2 regions of the Paenarthrobacter sp. FR1 genome follow, and region 1 is predicted to be linked to the other one. Evidence: riboswitches for the same ligand, from Rfam matches in the RefSeq annotation. Region 1 holds a riboswitch; the other holds the start of a gene.
The links. A riboswitch is a leader RNA that binds a small molecule or an ion and turns the genes downstream of it on or off. The one in region 1 is predicted to bind S-adenosylmethionine.
Positions count from the first base shown of each region.

Region 2: it holds a riboswitch for S-adenosylmethionine, as region 1 does, so the genes downstream of both, ACR30Z_RS01090 (aminotransferase class V-fold PLP-dependent enzyme) here and ACR30Z_RS05125 (hypothetical protein) in region 1, are expected to answer to the same signal.

Region 1 is NZ_JBPFSF010000002.1:88,904-96,507, reverse strand. Features, by position in the region: gene ACR30Z_RS05140 (amino acid transporter) at 1-401, shown strand, start outside; gene ACR30Z_RS05135 (helix-turn-helix domain-containing protein) at 478-1,053, opposite strand; gene ACR30Z_RS05130 (sodium:solute symporter) at 1,320-2,837, shown strand; SAM riboswitch class IV at 2,981-3,100, shown strand; gene ACR30Z_RS05125 (hypothetical protein) at 3,117-3,452, shown strand; gene ACR30Z_RS05120 (hypothetical protein) at 3,449-3,640, opposite strand; gene ACR30Z_RS05115 (VIT1/CCC1 transporter family protein) at 3,879-5,036, shown strand; gene ACR30Z_RS05110 (matrixin family metalloprotease) at 5,122-6,015, shown strand; gene ACR30Z_RS05105 (matrixin family metalloprotease) at 6,083-7,084, shown strand; gene ACR30Z_RS05100 (LOG family protein) at 7,096-7,604, opposite strand, start outside.
Region 2 is NZ_JBPFSF010000001.1:228,371-235,974, forward strand. Features, by position in the region: gene ACR30Z_RS01070 (DoxX family membrane protein) at 73-588, shown strand; gene aroA (3-phosphoshikimate 1-carboxyvinyltransferase) at 595-1,962, shown strand; gene rsgA (ribosome small subunit-dependent GTPase A) at 1,965-3,080, shown strand; gene hisN (histidinol-phosphatase) at 3,135-3,947, shown strand; SAM riboswitch class IV at 4,129-4,242, shown strand; gene ACR30Z_RS01090 (aminotransferase class V-fold PLP-dependent enzyme) at 4,275-5,684, shown strand; gene ACR30Z_RS01095 (class I SAM-dependent methyltransferase) at 5,801-6,625, shown strand; gene ACR30Z_RS01100 (metal-dependent transcriptional regulator) at 6,635-7,348, shown strand; gene ACR30Z_RS01105 (MFS transporter) at 7,368-7,604, opposite strand, start outside.

The DNA of each region.
Region 1 (7,604 bases):
AACACCTCAGTGCCAGCCGCTACCGGGAGAAGCTGCAGCACGCCCAGCAGGCCAACCACTTGCCCGTGGACTGCGATGCCGTGTTCATCGAGATCATCGTGGACGACAGCTCAGACTTTGAGCAGGAACTCCACGTAGTGGGCAAGCTCAGGCATGGTTTCAAGATCCTGGAAGTGCACAGCAATAACGTGCCGAACACCTTGGCCGCAGTTCTCCTCCACATCCGCGACGTCACTGGCTTCATGCCGCACATCTACTTCCGTTGGACCGAAGGCAACCCGATTTCGAACCTGAGCCGCTTCCTGTTCTTCGGCGAAGGGGAGATCGCACCCGTCACCCGCGAAGTGCTCCGGGAAGCCGAACCCGACATCACCCGGCGCCCTTGGGTCCACGTGGGCTGATACCCTGCGCGAAGTGACAGATAATGCCGATGTTTCCTCGAAACATCGGCATTATCTGTCACTTCGGCGGGGCAAATTACCGGCTCGCTGCGGGCACCAGCACCCAGAGCACCTCTACGGTTTCATCCGTGGGGTTGATCCAGGTATGGGGTTCACGCCCCGGGAAGGAAAGGGTGTCCCCCTCCTCAAGGTCATACTCCTCGTTGGTCAAGATGAGCTTGATGCGGCCCTTCACGACGTGCAGGACGTCTACATCGCAATCCACGGCGTAGAGCTCGTTCTCACCACGGCCCCGGGGCTCGATGGTGGCCTGGAGGATCTGCAGGCGACGCTCCGAGCGCGCGGTCAACAATCGCTCCACAATGCCTTGGCCACCCAAGGAAATGCGGGGGCCGTCGTCACGCTTGGTCAGGTGAGTCTCAGGTGCAGCAAACAAGTCGCCCACCGAAACGGACAGGACCTGGCACAGAGTGACCAACGAGGCGACCGACGGCGATGTCAGGTCCCTCTCGACACGGCTGAGGAAGCCTTTGGTCAGCCCGGTAGCGTCCGCCACTTGCTCGATGGTGAGGCGCTGCGCCTGCCGGGCCGCGCGGATTCTGGAACCGATGGCAACGGGAACATTGCTCGGTTCAACGGGGAGAGCCTTCATTCACGAACCTTTCAGGCCTGTCATGTGGCCCTGTCATTGGAGCAATAGTAGCCGGGAGACAGGCCAACAGGGCCAGAATCCGCCGAACCATGACCAAAGCGCCTTGACTGTTACTCCGATCACAACATATCCTCATAGGCAACAAGTGTTGTCTGTGAGGCACACAACACATCCCCAATCTCCAATCATCAGCACAGAGACTTCGACGCTTCGCAGGAGTATCGTCGAAACCCCCAACCTCCGTGCATCAGCTCCAAGGACCGTTCATGGAATCTTCGGCTATTAACATCGCAATCGTGGTGGTGTACCTGCTCGCCATGCTGGCATTCGGCTGGTGGGGCAAGTCCCGCACCAAGAACAACAGCGACTTCCTGGTGGCCGGCCGCCGCCTGGGACCGTTCCTCTACACCGGAACCATGGCTGCAGTGGTCCTCGGTGGAGCATCCACCGTGGGCGGCGTAGGCCTCGGTTATAAGTTCGGCATTTCAGGCATGTGGCTGGTTGTGGCCATCGGATCCGGTGTGCTGCTCCTTAGCCTCCTGTTTGCCGGGACCATTCAGAAACTTAAGATCTACACCGTCTCGCAGATGCTGACCCTTCGCTATGGCAGCACGGCAACGCAGACCTCGGGCATCGTCATGCTGGCCTACACGCTGATGCTGTGCGCCACCTCCACGGGCGCCTACGCCACCATCTTCGTGGTCCTCTTCGGCTGGGAGCGCTGGCTCGCCATCGCGATCGGCGGCGCGATCGTCCTGGTCTACTCCACCATTGGCGGCATGTGGTCCATCACCCTGGCCGACCAGGTCCAGTTCGTCATCAAGACCGTTGGTATCTTCTTCCTGATGCTCCCGTTCGCCCTGAACGCTGCCGGTGGCCTGGACGGTATCCGCGCCCGCGTCGACGAAAGCTTCTTTGACATTGGCGGCATCGGCCTCCAGACGATCATCACCTACTTCGTGGTGTACACGCTTGGCCTCCTGATCGGCCAGGACATTTGGCAGCGTGTCTTCACCGCCAAGACCCCCACCGTTGCCCGTTGGGGTGGCGCTACTGCAGGCGTCTACTGCATCCTCTACGGTTTCGCCGGTGCGCTGATCGGCATGGCCGCCAGCGTTGCCCTCTCCGGTGTCGAGATCGCTGCGAAGGACGACGTGTACGCAGAGGTTGCTACCCGCCTCCTGCCCATCGGCATCGGCGGCCTGGTGCTCGCAGCTGCGGTCGCCGCCATGATGTCCACGGCTTCCGGCGCGCTCATTGCTGCCGCCACGGTGGCCCGTGCAGACGTCATGCCCTTCGTTGCCAGCTGGTTCGGCAAGAAGGTGGACACGTCCGATTCCGACAACCCGGAGCACGACGTCAAGGCCAACCGCTACTGGGTCCTGGGACTGGGGATCGTGGCCATCATCATCGCCATCTCCACCAAGGACGTTGTGGCCGCGTTGACCATCGCCTACGACATCCTGGTGGGTGGCCTGCTGGTAGCCATCATCGGCGGCCTGGTGTGGAAGCGCGGAACAGGCATCGCCGCAGCATGGTCCATGGCGGCCGGTTCAGTGATAACCCTCGGCACCATGATCATCCTCGAGATCAATGCCGAGGTTCCCCTCGACGGCATCTACGCCAACGAGCCCATCTACTTCGGTTTGATCGCTTCGGCGTTGGTGTACATTGTGGTCTCGCTGGCGAGCAAGCCCACCGATCCGGCAGTCATGAAGGCTTGGACCGACCGCGTGGCCGGCACCCGCGTGGCTGAGGAAGAGCTCACCACACCCGCCTCCTAGTCGGGTATCAAGAACCGAGCAATGGTCGACGGCGGCGCTCCCCCTTTCCGGGGCAGCGCCGCCGTTGCGCTGTTTCCGGCAACGAAACGATGTATCCGACAAGGATGTGTCGGGTAAGGCAATGTCGGGTAGGGTGGTGCCAGCTTCAAGAGATGTGGTGCCAAGCTCCGACTGGCCACACACCAACCCCATGTTCACGGGTGGTTCGGATGAGGAAGCGGCCCGCCCCGGACCAGAGACAACCGAGCGGGCAAGAGCACTCTCCCAAGGAGCAGTCCCTTGCCGTACCAAGGCGATCCCGCCCAAACCCACAGCGCCCAAACCCACAACGCCCAAGCCCAAGCCCAAGGCACCCAACCCCAAACTGCCGCCCGCTCCGTTACGGTGATTCCCGCCGTCGACCTTTACCTCGGCACGGTGACGATCCTGTCCAAGCTGGGCACGGCACGGTTCCGGCATCCGGAGGCACGACTCATCGCCCGGGCGCTTGCCCAGGCAGTACGACCAACACAATGGTGTGAGGCGTCAGGGACGCTGACGGTGACCGTGGCCGCGGTCGGTAAACGCGAAGGCCAGCAACGGCACTTCATCTTCCGCCAGGACGGTCAGGCCTAGATTTCCTCGTCCTCCTCACGGAATTCCTCGGTTTCATCGAGCGGGACCACACGTTCGTCGTCTTCGGGGGCGTCCACTTCCTCCACCCAGGCTTCATCTACTTCCTGGTCTTCGGCGTAGTCGTAGGCCGGGTCTGACTCGATGGTTGTCCGTTCCGGGTGCTTGGCGTGTGATTCGGTGGTGTCCATGGTGCAACCTCCGTCTCGTGGGCCGGTGAAAGCCCGATAACCGATTGCGGGGAGGGTCCCCGCCCCTGTCCTTCCATCTGAGCACCGGCCCACGCGAGGGTCAAGGAGGGGTTGAAATTACGGTGCACCGAACATTCCAGCTAAGGAATACCAGCCGAAAATCCCCGTCAATAAGCGGTAGTGTGGGGCGTGCAATGGGGCCGTAACTACCCCACCCAGCACAGGAGACAAAGTGCAGATGCACCAGGAATCCCATAACTCGTCGAGCCCCGCTCCGGACCCCACCCCTGAATCGGCAGCCCCCGAAAACACCGCAGCTTCACCAACGGCATCGGACATCAGGCGCTGGCGGCAGTACCTTGCCGATGAGCGCGCCGAGGCCGCCGTGTACCGCGAACTCGCCCAGCGACGTGACGGCGAAGAACGCCAGATCCTGCTTGCCTTGGCCGAGGCCGAAGGCAGGCACGAGGCCCACTGGCTCAAGCTCCTGGGGGAACACGCCGGGATGCCCAAGGCAGCTTCTGCGCGCAGCCAATTCCTGGGGTTCCTGGCCCGGAACTTCGGCTCCGTCTTTGTCCTCGCGTTGGCCCAGCGCGCCGAAGGCCGCTCCCCTTACGGCACCGAGCCTGCCGCAACCCCGGCCATGGTGGCCGATGAGCAAATCCATGAGGAAGTAGTCCGGGGCCTGGCCACGCGTGGACGCAACAGATTGTCCGGCACCTTCCGGGCAGCTGTCTTCGGTGCCAACGACGGCCTGGTGAGCAACCTGTCGCTGGTCATGGGCATGGCCGCAACCGGCGTACCCAGCCCCGTAGTCCTCATGAGTGGCGTGGCAGGACTCCTGGCGGGTGCATTGTCCATGGGCGCCGGCGAGTACGTTTCCGTCCGCTCGCAGAGGGAATTGCTGAACGCCACGTTGCCCACGCAGGCCACTCTTACGGCTGCGCCGTCCCTGGACATCGAACACAACGAACTGGTCCTGGTGTACCTGGCCCGCGGCATGACCCGGGAAGCCGCCGAACACCGAGCCGCGGAGCGCATGGGCTTGTTCAGCTGCGACTGCGACCCGAGCCTCTCCCTGCAGCCCGAGAAGCCGCCTGCCGATGAGCACGAATCCGTGGGCTCGGCGTGGGGCGCTGCGCTGTCCAGCTTCTGCTTCTTTGCCTCGGGCGCCATTGTGCCCATCCTTCCCTTCATTTTCGGCATGACGGGTGTGGCCGCCTTGCTGGTGGCAGGCGTTCTGGTGGGAATCGCGCTGCTGGCGACCGGCGCCGTCGTTGGCTTGTTGTCCGGAACTTCACCGCTGAGCCGCGGGTTGCGGCAGCTGGCCATTGGGCTGGGAGCCGCCGCTGCCACGTATGGGCTTGGGCTGGCGTTCGGCGCAGCAATCGTCTGAGTTTGGTCGGCTCAGTCCGCAGACCGTAATGTTGGTTCGTCCTCCGCGCTGCCCCGCGTGACCGGGGCATGAGGAATGGAGAACCGTGGACTCGGAGCGGGAAGCAACGCGTGCGCCAAAGCACCGGCGCACAGGATTCGCTTGGCGCGTCCTCCGCGGCGTCCTCATGGCCGGCATCGCTGCGGTGATCGCCGTCCTGGTGAGCGGTTTCCTGCACGGCGACCCTCGCATCACCGCACTCTTCCCGGGCGTCAGCGCGCCGGGCCTCCCGCAGGGCGGGCAGCCCCAACCGGTACCTGCGCGCGCCACTGACGCCCCACCCCCGGGCCTGGAGGAAGCCGATGCCCCGTTGGCCTCACCGCCCGCTCCCACGGTAACCAACGATTCGTACAAGTTCCTGGCCACGAACGACGACGGCACTCCCGTGGGGTACTCCCCTTGCCGGCCGCTTCACTACGTGGTGAACAAAGCGTCCGCGCCCGAAGGTTCAGATGCCCTGCTGGCCACGGCGATCGCCAACGTCTCCGCCGCTTCGGGAATCCAGTTTGTTGACGACGGCACCACGGACGAGCTGCCCGTGGACAGGCGCGAGCCGTACCAACCGTCCAAGTACGGCGACCGCTGGGCTCCGTTGCTGATTTCCTGGACCACGCCGGAAGCAGTCCCGGCGCTGGCCGACTCGGTGATCGGTACCGGCGGCAGCACCATGTACTCCCTCAACAACGGGCCCAAAAGCTACATCAGCGGCAGCCTGGAACTCGACACCCCGCAGGTGGCCGAGTTGCTCGCCAACGAGGAAGGCGCCGACTACGTCCTGGCAGTCATCCAGCACGAGCTAGGACACGTCATGGGATTGGACCATGTGGATGACCCCGTCCAACTCATGTATCCGGAAATTGGCGCGCCGGACGGACTCGCTGCGGGAGACCTGAACGGCCTGCACCTCCTCTCCGCGGCGCCCTGCCGCAAAGACATCTAGGCGCGTCCCTTTCCGGTAGTCCCACCTTCCAGCAGTTGCGCCATGGACTCGCAGCGGCGACGGACCTATGCTGGCGAATACGGCCGACGGCGGCGCCCCACCTCCCGTCGCAGCCGCCACGTCAGGGGGTTCCATGGAACCTTATGGGTCGTCCAAGTGGCCAGACCCTGATCCCCCTCGGCCTCATTACCTGCCTGCCGTCCCCCGTCCACCGGATCCCCCGCCCACCCGGGAGCCCATCAAGCACAGCAGCATCGCAGCCATCGTGTTCCTGCTGGGAATCCTTGGCCTGGTCTGCGCCGGAGCCTACTTCAGCGGTGAACTGCAACAATTTATGTCCGGATCATCGGCCGCACAGAGCCAGCCGGCCCGGCCTGGGCTGGTGCCGTTCGGCCAGCGCCAGGACCCCTTGCCCGGACTTGAAGAAGCTGACGCGCCACTGGGAACCCCGGCACCTTTGAACCGGACCAGTGGCTCGTACAAGTTCCTTGCCGTCAAGGAAGATGGAACCCCGCTGGCGTACTCGCCTTGCAGGCCCATCCACTACGTCGTGAATTCGGATCTGGCTCCCCCGTCATGGCAGCCCCTGGTGGACGAAGCCATCAGGCGGGCCAGCGTGGCCACGGGGTTGAGGTTCATCTATGACGGACCCACGTCCGAGGTGCCCTCCACCAACAGGTCCGGCTATCAACCCGACAGATACGGGGATCGATGGGCTCCAGTCCTCATAGCCTGGAGCACCCCCGAACAAGTGCCCCGCTTGACCGGCCAGACCGTGGGCCTGGGTGGAAGCTCCTCGATTGGCCTGAGCAATGGCTACAAGGCCTACGTGACCGGCACCGTGTCCTTGGATGCTCCCCAGTTCGCCGGGATTGTGGATACCTCCAGCGGCGAAGAGGTAGGCGTGGCTGTCATCATGCATGAGTTGGGGCATCTCTTGGGCCTGGACCATGTGGATGATCCGCGGCAGCTGATGTTCGGCGAAGCCTCATGGGTCCGCGAATACGCAGCCGGCGACAGAACCGGCCTGGCCCAGCTGGGCATGGGTCCCTGCAGCAAGGACTTCTGACGGCCGCCGGACTACCCTGACACTACAGCGAGCGCTTCCTCCACACTGTCCACCAGGAAAATCCTGTCCGCCATGGGCTTTCCTGCGGCGAGGCTTTGCAGCATGGGCCAGGCCGGGAACGTCCGCTCCCAATGTTCCCGCCCCACCAACACCATGGGAGTGATCGTCTCAGGCGCCCCGTAGTAGTTCTCGCAGGCGTCCTGGAAGATCTCCTGCACCGTACCGGCGGCACCCGGCAGGAAGACGATCCCGCCCTTGCAGAGCTCCAGCAGGATGGCTTCCCTGGTGGCGTTGGCGAAGTACTTGGCGATGTGGGTGGCGAACAGGTTGGGCGGTTCGTGTCCGTAGAACCACGTGGGAATGCCGAGCGTCGGGGTACCCTCCGGATGGCTTTCGACGACGGCCGCCGCCTGGCGCGCCCAGGCCGTCACCGAAGGCCTGAACCCCGGCACTGCGGCGAGCGCTTCCAGCGCGGCTGCGGAGCCGGCGTCGGGCAGTCCGCTTAAGTAGGCGCCCATGT
Region 2 (7,604 bases), on a different contig from region 1:
GACTAGAGCAGACTGCACCCCGTGAACACAACACTCATCGAACAGTGTGGCAAGCCACCCAGGAGGCAAGACATGTCAGTTATCCGTTTTCTCGCGCGACCTATGCTCGCGTCCAGCTTCGTCGTCGCAGGTCTGGACAAGCTCAGGAACGCGGACGACACTGCCAAGCAGCTCTCCCCCGTCCTTCGCCGGGCCTCGGAGTCCCTGCCCTTCAAGGCGGATGAGAAAACCCTCGCGCGCGTCCTCGGCGGTGCCCAGCTGGGTGCCGGAGCATTGCTCGGACTCGGCAAGCTCTCCCGCTTCGCAGCCACGGTGCTCGCTGTGACCTCCGCACTGAACTCCTACGTCGAATGGCGTTCTGCCGACATCAGCACCAAAGAAGGCCGCCACGCCCGCAAGGCGCAGCTGTTGAAGAACATCTCCCTGACCGGTGGCGTTCTGCTTGCCGCTGTTGACACCGAAGGGCGCCCAAGCATTGCCTGGCGCGCAGAGCATTTGGCAGCAGATGCCAAGAAGGTCACAGGCAAACAGATCAAGCGAGCAGACAAAGCAGTACGCAAGGCCGTTGACAATGCAGTTGGAGCATAAGGAAGCATGACAGGTACCACCGCCGCTAACACCGAACCACACACGGCCGCCGCCCTCCCCTTGTGGCCGGCTCCTTACGCCAAGGGGCCGGTGGATGCCACGGTGACGGTACCCGGTTCAAAGTCCCTGACCAACCGTTTCCTGGTGCTGGCGGCTTTGGCGGATGGCCCCTCCCGCCTTCGGGCTCCGCTTCATTCACGTGATTCCGCCCTGATGATCCAAGCCCTCCGTCAGTTGGGTGCCACCGTCACGGAGGTTCCGGGCGACGGTGATTACGGTCCCGATCTGGAAATCTCACCACTGGATCCGGCCGCTTCCAGCGCAGGGACGGCCATCGACTGCGGCTTGGCCGGCACGGTTATGCGTTTCGTTCCACCGCTGGCAGCGCTGCGGAATGGCTCCACCGTCTTCGACGGCGATCCCCACGCTCGCAACCGGCCCATGGGAACGATTATCGAAGCCCTGATCGCCCTCGGTGTTCCTGTCGCGGCTGAAGGCGGCAGGACGCCGTCGGCCCTTCCTTTCACGGTTGAGGGCACCGGCGAGGTCCGGGGCGGCCACCTGGTCATCGATGCCAGTGCGTCGTCACAGTTCGTTTCCGCCTTGCTGCTGGTGGGGGCCCGTTTCACTGAAGGCCTGCACCTGGAGCACGTAGGTAAGCCGGTTCCGAGCCTTGACCACATCAGCATGACCGTGGCGGTACTCCGCAGCGTCGGGGTCACCGTGGACGACTCCGTCCCCAACCACTGGCGGGTTTCCCCCGGGCCCATCAAGGCTTTTGACCAACGGATCGAACAAGACCTCTCCAATGCAGGCCCCTTCCTGGCCGCCGCACTGGCCACGCACGGCACTGTCCGCATTCCCAACTGGCCCACCGGTACCACGCAGGTGGGTGATCTGTGGCGAACCATCCTTGCGGCCATGGGCGCAACCGTGACCCTTGACGACGGGACGCTGACGGTCACCGGCGGGAACGAGATCAAGGGTGCGGATTTTGACGAAACCAGCGAGCTTGCTCCAACGGTAGCCGCCTTGTGCGCCTTGGCCACGGGCCCGTCACGCTTGACCGGCATTGCCCACCTCCGTGGGCACGAAACCGACAGGCTGGCGGCACTGGTGGCCGAGATCAACCGCCTCGGCGGAGATGCCGAGGAGACCGCAGACGGCCTGGTGATCCGCCCGGCAACCCTGCACGGCGGCGTGGTCCACAGCTACGCAGACCACCGCATGGCTACGGCCGGCGCCATCCTGGGGCTCGCCGTCGAAGGTGTCCAGGTTGAAGACATCGCTACCACTTCCAAGACCATGCCGGAGTTCCCGGAGATGTGGGCACGAATGCTTGAGTCGGCCGGCACCAGCGAGGCCAGCAACTGACCATGGGCCGCGACGCACGCTCCTGGGACGAGTCCGATGTCCGGATCCGTCCCAATAAAAAAGGCTCACGCCCCAGGACCAAGGACCGCCCCAGCTATGATGACGCCGTGATTGGACGGATCATCACGGTGGACCGCGGACGCTACCGGGCAATCGTGGGAGAAGACTCCGCCAACGAGCGCATCGTTATCGCCGCGCGCGCCCGTGAACTGCGGCGCAACCCCGTCGTTCCCGGCGACTTCGTGGCGTTGGTGGGAGACGTTTCGGGGTCGCCGGACACTCTTGCGAGATTGGTCCGCGTAGAGGACCGCAAGACGCTCCTGCGCCGCAGCGCTGACGACACCGACCCCATCGAACGGGTGGTTGTGGCCAACGCGGACCAACTCGTCATTGTGGTGGCAGCAGCCAACCCTGAACCGCGCACGGGATTCATCGACCGTGCTCTGGTGGCGGCGTACGACGCCGGCATCGAGCCGCTGCTGCTCATTACCAAGGCAGACGTTAAAGATCCGGCCGAGCTGCTCGCCAACTACCTCAGCCTGGACTTCCCCGTGATCATCAGCCGTACGGCGGATTCCGAAGCCGGTGGCATCGATGCCCGCTCGGATGACGGATTATCCGCCCGACTGGACAGGGACGCCGTCTCCCAGCTCCGCTCCCACCTTGGTGGCAAAGTCACCGTCATGCTCGGGCACTCCGGTGTGGGTAAATCCACCATGGTCAACGCCCTGACGGGAGCCGAGCGAGCCACGGGGGGCGTCAATGCAGTAACGGGCCGTGGCCGGCACACCTCGTCATCGGCGCTGGCCCTCAAGCTTGCCGATGCTCCATCGGGCAGTTGGATCATCGACACACCGGGTATCCGCTCCTTTGGCCTGGCCCACGTGGACCCCGACCGGATCCTGCATTCCTTCCCGGATCTTGAGCCTGGCACGGAGTCCTGCGACCGTGGCTGCAAGCACGACGCCACCGCCATCAACTGCGGGCTGGATCCTTGGGTTAATGAAGGCCATGCCGGACCGTCCGGAGTGGCCCGCTTGGCATCCCTGCGTCGGTTGCTGGGTGCGGATCCGCGCCTGGAAGCAAAAGAGGCCAAGGAACTGGGCACCGTCAACTGATCCTTGCCGCTTCACGTCCCCACCGGAGCGAACGTTTCAGGATAGTTTGGTGGCATGACCCATCCCGTTTCCACCTACAACGATGACCTGCGGCTGGCCCACGTCCTCGCTGATTCCGTCGACGCCCAGACCATGGATCGCTTCAAGGCGCTGGACCTCCAGATCGAGACCAAGCCCGACCTCACACCCGTCACGGATGCCGACAAGGCCGCCGAAGAAGCCATCCGAGGTCAATTGTCACGGTCGCGCCCCCGCGACGCCGTTCTCGGCGAAGAGTTCGGCAGCAGCGGTCACGGCTCACGCCGCTGGATTATCGATCCCATCGACGGGACCAAGAACTTCGTCCGCGGCGTTCCCGTGTGGGCAACGTTGATCGCACTGGTGGATGAAGGGGAACCCGTGGTTGGCGTCGTGAGTGCACCCGCCTTGGGCAAGCGGTGGTGGGCCGCCAAGGACATGGGTGCCTACATGGGCCGATCCCTTGCTTCCGCGACCCGGCTCAAAGTTTCCAACGTTACGCGGCTGGCCGATGCCTCCATGTCATATTCCAGCCTGTCCGGATGGAAGGAACGCGGCAACCTCGACGAATTCATGGGCCTCACGGAGGATGTCTGGCGGACACGCGCCTACGGCGATTTCTGGTCCTACTGCCTGGTGGCTGAGGGCGCAGTGGATATTGCTTGCGAACCTGAACTGAACCTCTACGACATGGCAGCCTTGGTTCCCATTGTCACCGAAGCCGGTGGGCGCTTCACGTCGCTGGAAGGCGAAGACGGCCCGTTTGGCGGCAACGCGCTGGCTACCAACTCGATCCTGCACTCTGAGGTCCTCAAGCGTCTCAACCCCGGCTTGGACGACCTTCTCTGATTTGTCCCCACCTCCCCCCACACGGCGGGTATCGGAATTTTCGACGGCGGATGGCCCCTTTTGTGGCCGTCCGCCGTTTTTTATTCGGTCAGTGGGGTGATTCGCATTCAACGTAACAAAGGCCTTAATAATCGGCAGCGGCTTTGGATGGCCCGCCGGACGTGCCGTAGCCTTTTTTACAGGTCACGAGTGCCAGCGCTAAACCCCGGTTTGCTGGCCGGCAACCCTCCATTCGCGGTGGGGTGCCCCGGGTGACGACCCGGCCGGTCCGGAACGGATGCGGCAAGCGCGGATCCCCCTATGGGGGTCCCTCTTGAGTGAGGTCCCATGAGCACTGTCACGCTCGACTCCAACATCATTCCGTCCTTCGCTGCAGAAACCACGGCAGAGGCAGGAGCTGCCGCACGCCCCCTTGCCGCTGTCACCGGCGCGGAGTTGCAGGCGCCGCTGATTCAAGGCGGGCACGTCCGCTACGCCAACCTTGACTACGGGGCATCGGCTCCTGCGTTGACTATTGTCTCGGCGCACCTCAACGAGATCCTTCCTTACTACGCAAGTGTCCACCGAGGTGCGGGCTACGCCTCACAGATCAGCACCTCGGTGTACGAGAATTCGCGGAACATCGTCCGTGAATTCGTCGGCGGTCGGGCAGACGACTCCGTAATCTTCACGCGGAACACCACGGACTCGCTGAACCTCCTGGCTGGATGCCTCCCGCACACGGACGGCCAACCCGTCGGGGAGGTCCTTTACCTGGACATCGAACACCATGCCAACCTGCTCCCTTGGCAGGGAGTCCCGCACCGCAGCGTTGTCGCCGCCACAACCTTGGCTGCCACGCTGGACAAGCTCCGCGCGGAACTTGCCCAGGGTGGAGTCAGCCTGCTCGCCGTCACCGGCGCCTCGAACGTGACCGGCGAGATCCTTCCCATCGCCCAGCTTGCGTCCCTTGCCCACGAGCACGGTGCACGGATCGTGGTGGATGCCGCCCAGTTGGCACCGCACCGACGGATCAACATCGCGGAGGCAGACGTCGATTACCTTGTGTTCTCCGGACACAAGCTCTACGCCCCGTTCGGCGCCGGCGTCGTGGTGGGTCGCCCGGATTGGCTGGACTCCGGCATTCCCCACCTGGCAGGCGGCGGCGCGGTTCGCGAGGCCCGCCTGGATTCGGTCAGCTGGGCCACTGGCCCTGCACGGCATGAGGGCGGCTCCCCCAACGTCCTGGGAGCGGCAACCCTGGCGCGTGCCACGCAGGTCCTCGCAGGACTGGACCAGGAAGCCTGGCACGCCCACGAGGCTGCTATCCGTTCCTACCTGGTGGAAGGCCTCGAAGCGATCGACGGCGTAACAGTCCACCGGATCTTCAGCGACTCCGAGGACACCATCGGCGTGGTCAACTTCTCCGTGGAAGGATTCGACGCCGGTTTGGTCGCCGCCTACTTGGCGGCAGAACACGGCGTAGGCCTGCGCGATGGCCGCTTCTGCGCCCATCCCCTCCTGAAGCGGCTTGGGCTCCCTTCCGGTTCCCTGCGTGCCAGCTTCGGCGTCGGCTCCCGGTTGGAGGACGCCACGAGGCTGCTGGCCGGCATCGAAGGACTGAAGCGGGACGGACTTGGTTGGGACTATGTGGTGGACGAGGGCCGGTGGGTGCCTGCCAACGACCACCGCAGCTACCCTGAGTGGGCACCGAACACTCCCGGCACGGCAGGCGCTGCTCCCTGCACTGTGGATTAGAAGGACTGTGGATTAAAAGACTGTGGACTAAAGGAACCGAGCCCCAACGATTCCAGCTGCTGCGGTAAATTCGTAGGGTACCTTTTGGCCACCCTGTGAAGGAGTTCCGCGTGTCCCTGCGTTCCCCGGGCGCCGCCAGCGGTGCCGCCGGCATTCCCGGACCCGCTGGACCGCGTGGTCCCAAACTCCACGCCACCCGCCGGCAGGAACTCGGCCGGAGTTTCCAGGACGGCGGGGAGCACTACGATCGCGTGCGGCCAGGCTATCCGTTGGACTCGCTGAACTGGATCCTTCCCGACGGAGCCACTGCAGCCGCGGACCTGGGCGCAGGCACCGGCAAGTTCACCGCGCTCTTGGTCGGCCACGGACTTGAGGTGGCCGCCGTCGATCCTTCCACGGACATGCTGGAGCAACTGCGAAAGGCCTACCCCCGCGTCAACGCGCTGGAGGGAACAGCCGAGGCAACAGGGCTGGCGGACTCAGCATTCGACGTCGTCAGCGTTGCCCAGGCGTGGCACTGGTGCGAGCCGCTCGCAGCGAGCACGGAAATCGCCCGGATCCTACGGCCTCACGGGGTCTTGGGCCTGGTCTGGAACCAGTTGGATACAGCTGTTCCGTGGGTTCATCGCCTTTCCCGCATTATGCACGCAGGAGACGTGCATAAACCGGGCTTCCGGCCAGTCATCGGACCGGAGTTCGAAGGATTGGAAAGCCACCTCACCCTGTGGCAGGACACTTTGTCGCCGGAAGACATCATGGAACTGACCAAGTCCCGCAGCTACTACCTCCGTGCCAACGAGGCCACCCGGGCGAAAGTCATGGGCAATCTCGAGTGGTACCTTTACGACCACCTCGGGCACACACCGGGCGAAACAGTCCAGGTGCCGTACATGACGCAGACGTGGCGGGCGTTCAAGATCCACCCTGCCACGCCACGGTAGGCTTGGTGTGTGAAGACCAGTACGCCCTCCTCCTCGATTGAGGACTACGTCAAGGTCATCTACTCCTACACGGAGTGGCAAGACAAGCCGATTACGTCCTCCCAGCTTGCCCAGCGACTCGGCGTCGCCAATTCGTCGGTGTCGGAAATGGTCCGCAAGCTCAAGGACCAAGGTCTGGTTGACCACCAGCCGTACAGCGCCATCAGGCTGACGCCCGAAGGCATGCGCCTGGCCTTGTCCATGGTGCGCCGGCACCGTCTCATCGAGACGTACTTGGTGGATGAACTCGGCTACAGCTGGGACGAAGTCCACGACGAGGCCGAAATGCTGGAACATGCGGTGTCAGATACCTTCATCGAACGCATGTCCGCCAAGCTGGGCCATCCGGTCCGCGACCCGCACGGGGACCCGATTCCGTCCGCCGATGGCACGGTCGACCTGCCGCATGCCTACCGCATGATCGAACTGGACCAGGGCCACTCGGGCCGTATCACCCGGATCAGCGACGAAAACCCCGACCTCCTCCGGTACTTGGCTGCGGAGGAGATCGCGCTTGACGCACCAGTGGAAGTGGTGGGACGCAAGCCCTTCGGCGGGGCGCTGGTGGTCCGGATCGGCAGCGGCCCCGAACGTCGTGAATTCGACCTCGCGGACGAAGTCACCTCGGCTCTCTGGGTCCAAAGCATCGAGACGCACGAAGGCTGCGTCCTTCCCGCCCGCTGACCGGTGCCCCCACCCAAGGTCAGCTGCGCTGCTCGGCTGGACCGCCGTCGTCGGACGCTGCATCCGGTTCGCCGACAGGGGCGGCCGCCTCGCGGGGCGGGTTTCGTATCCCGACGGCGGATGCCACCGCCCCGATCAGGAACAGTCCAGCGGTGACCACCAGAGCATTGTAGAGTCCTTGCCGGGTAAAGACGGGCCCCACAATCACACCCGCGAAGGCAATCGAAATGAGACCGGCGATACGGGCCACGGCGTT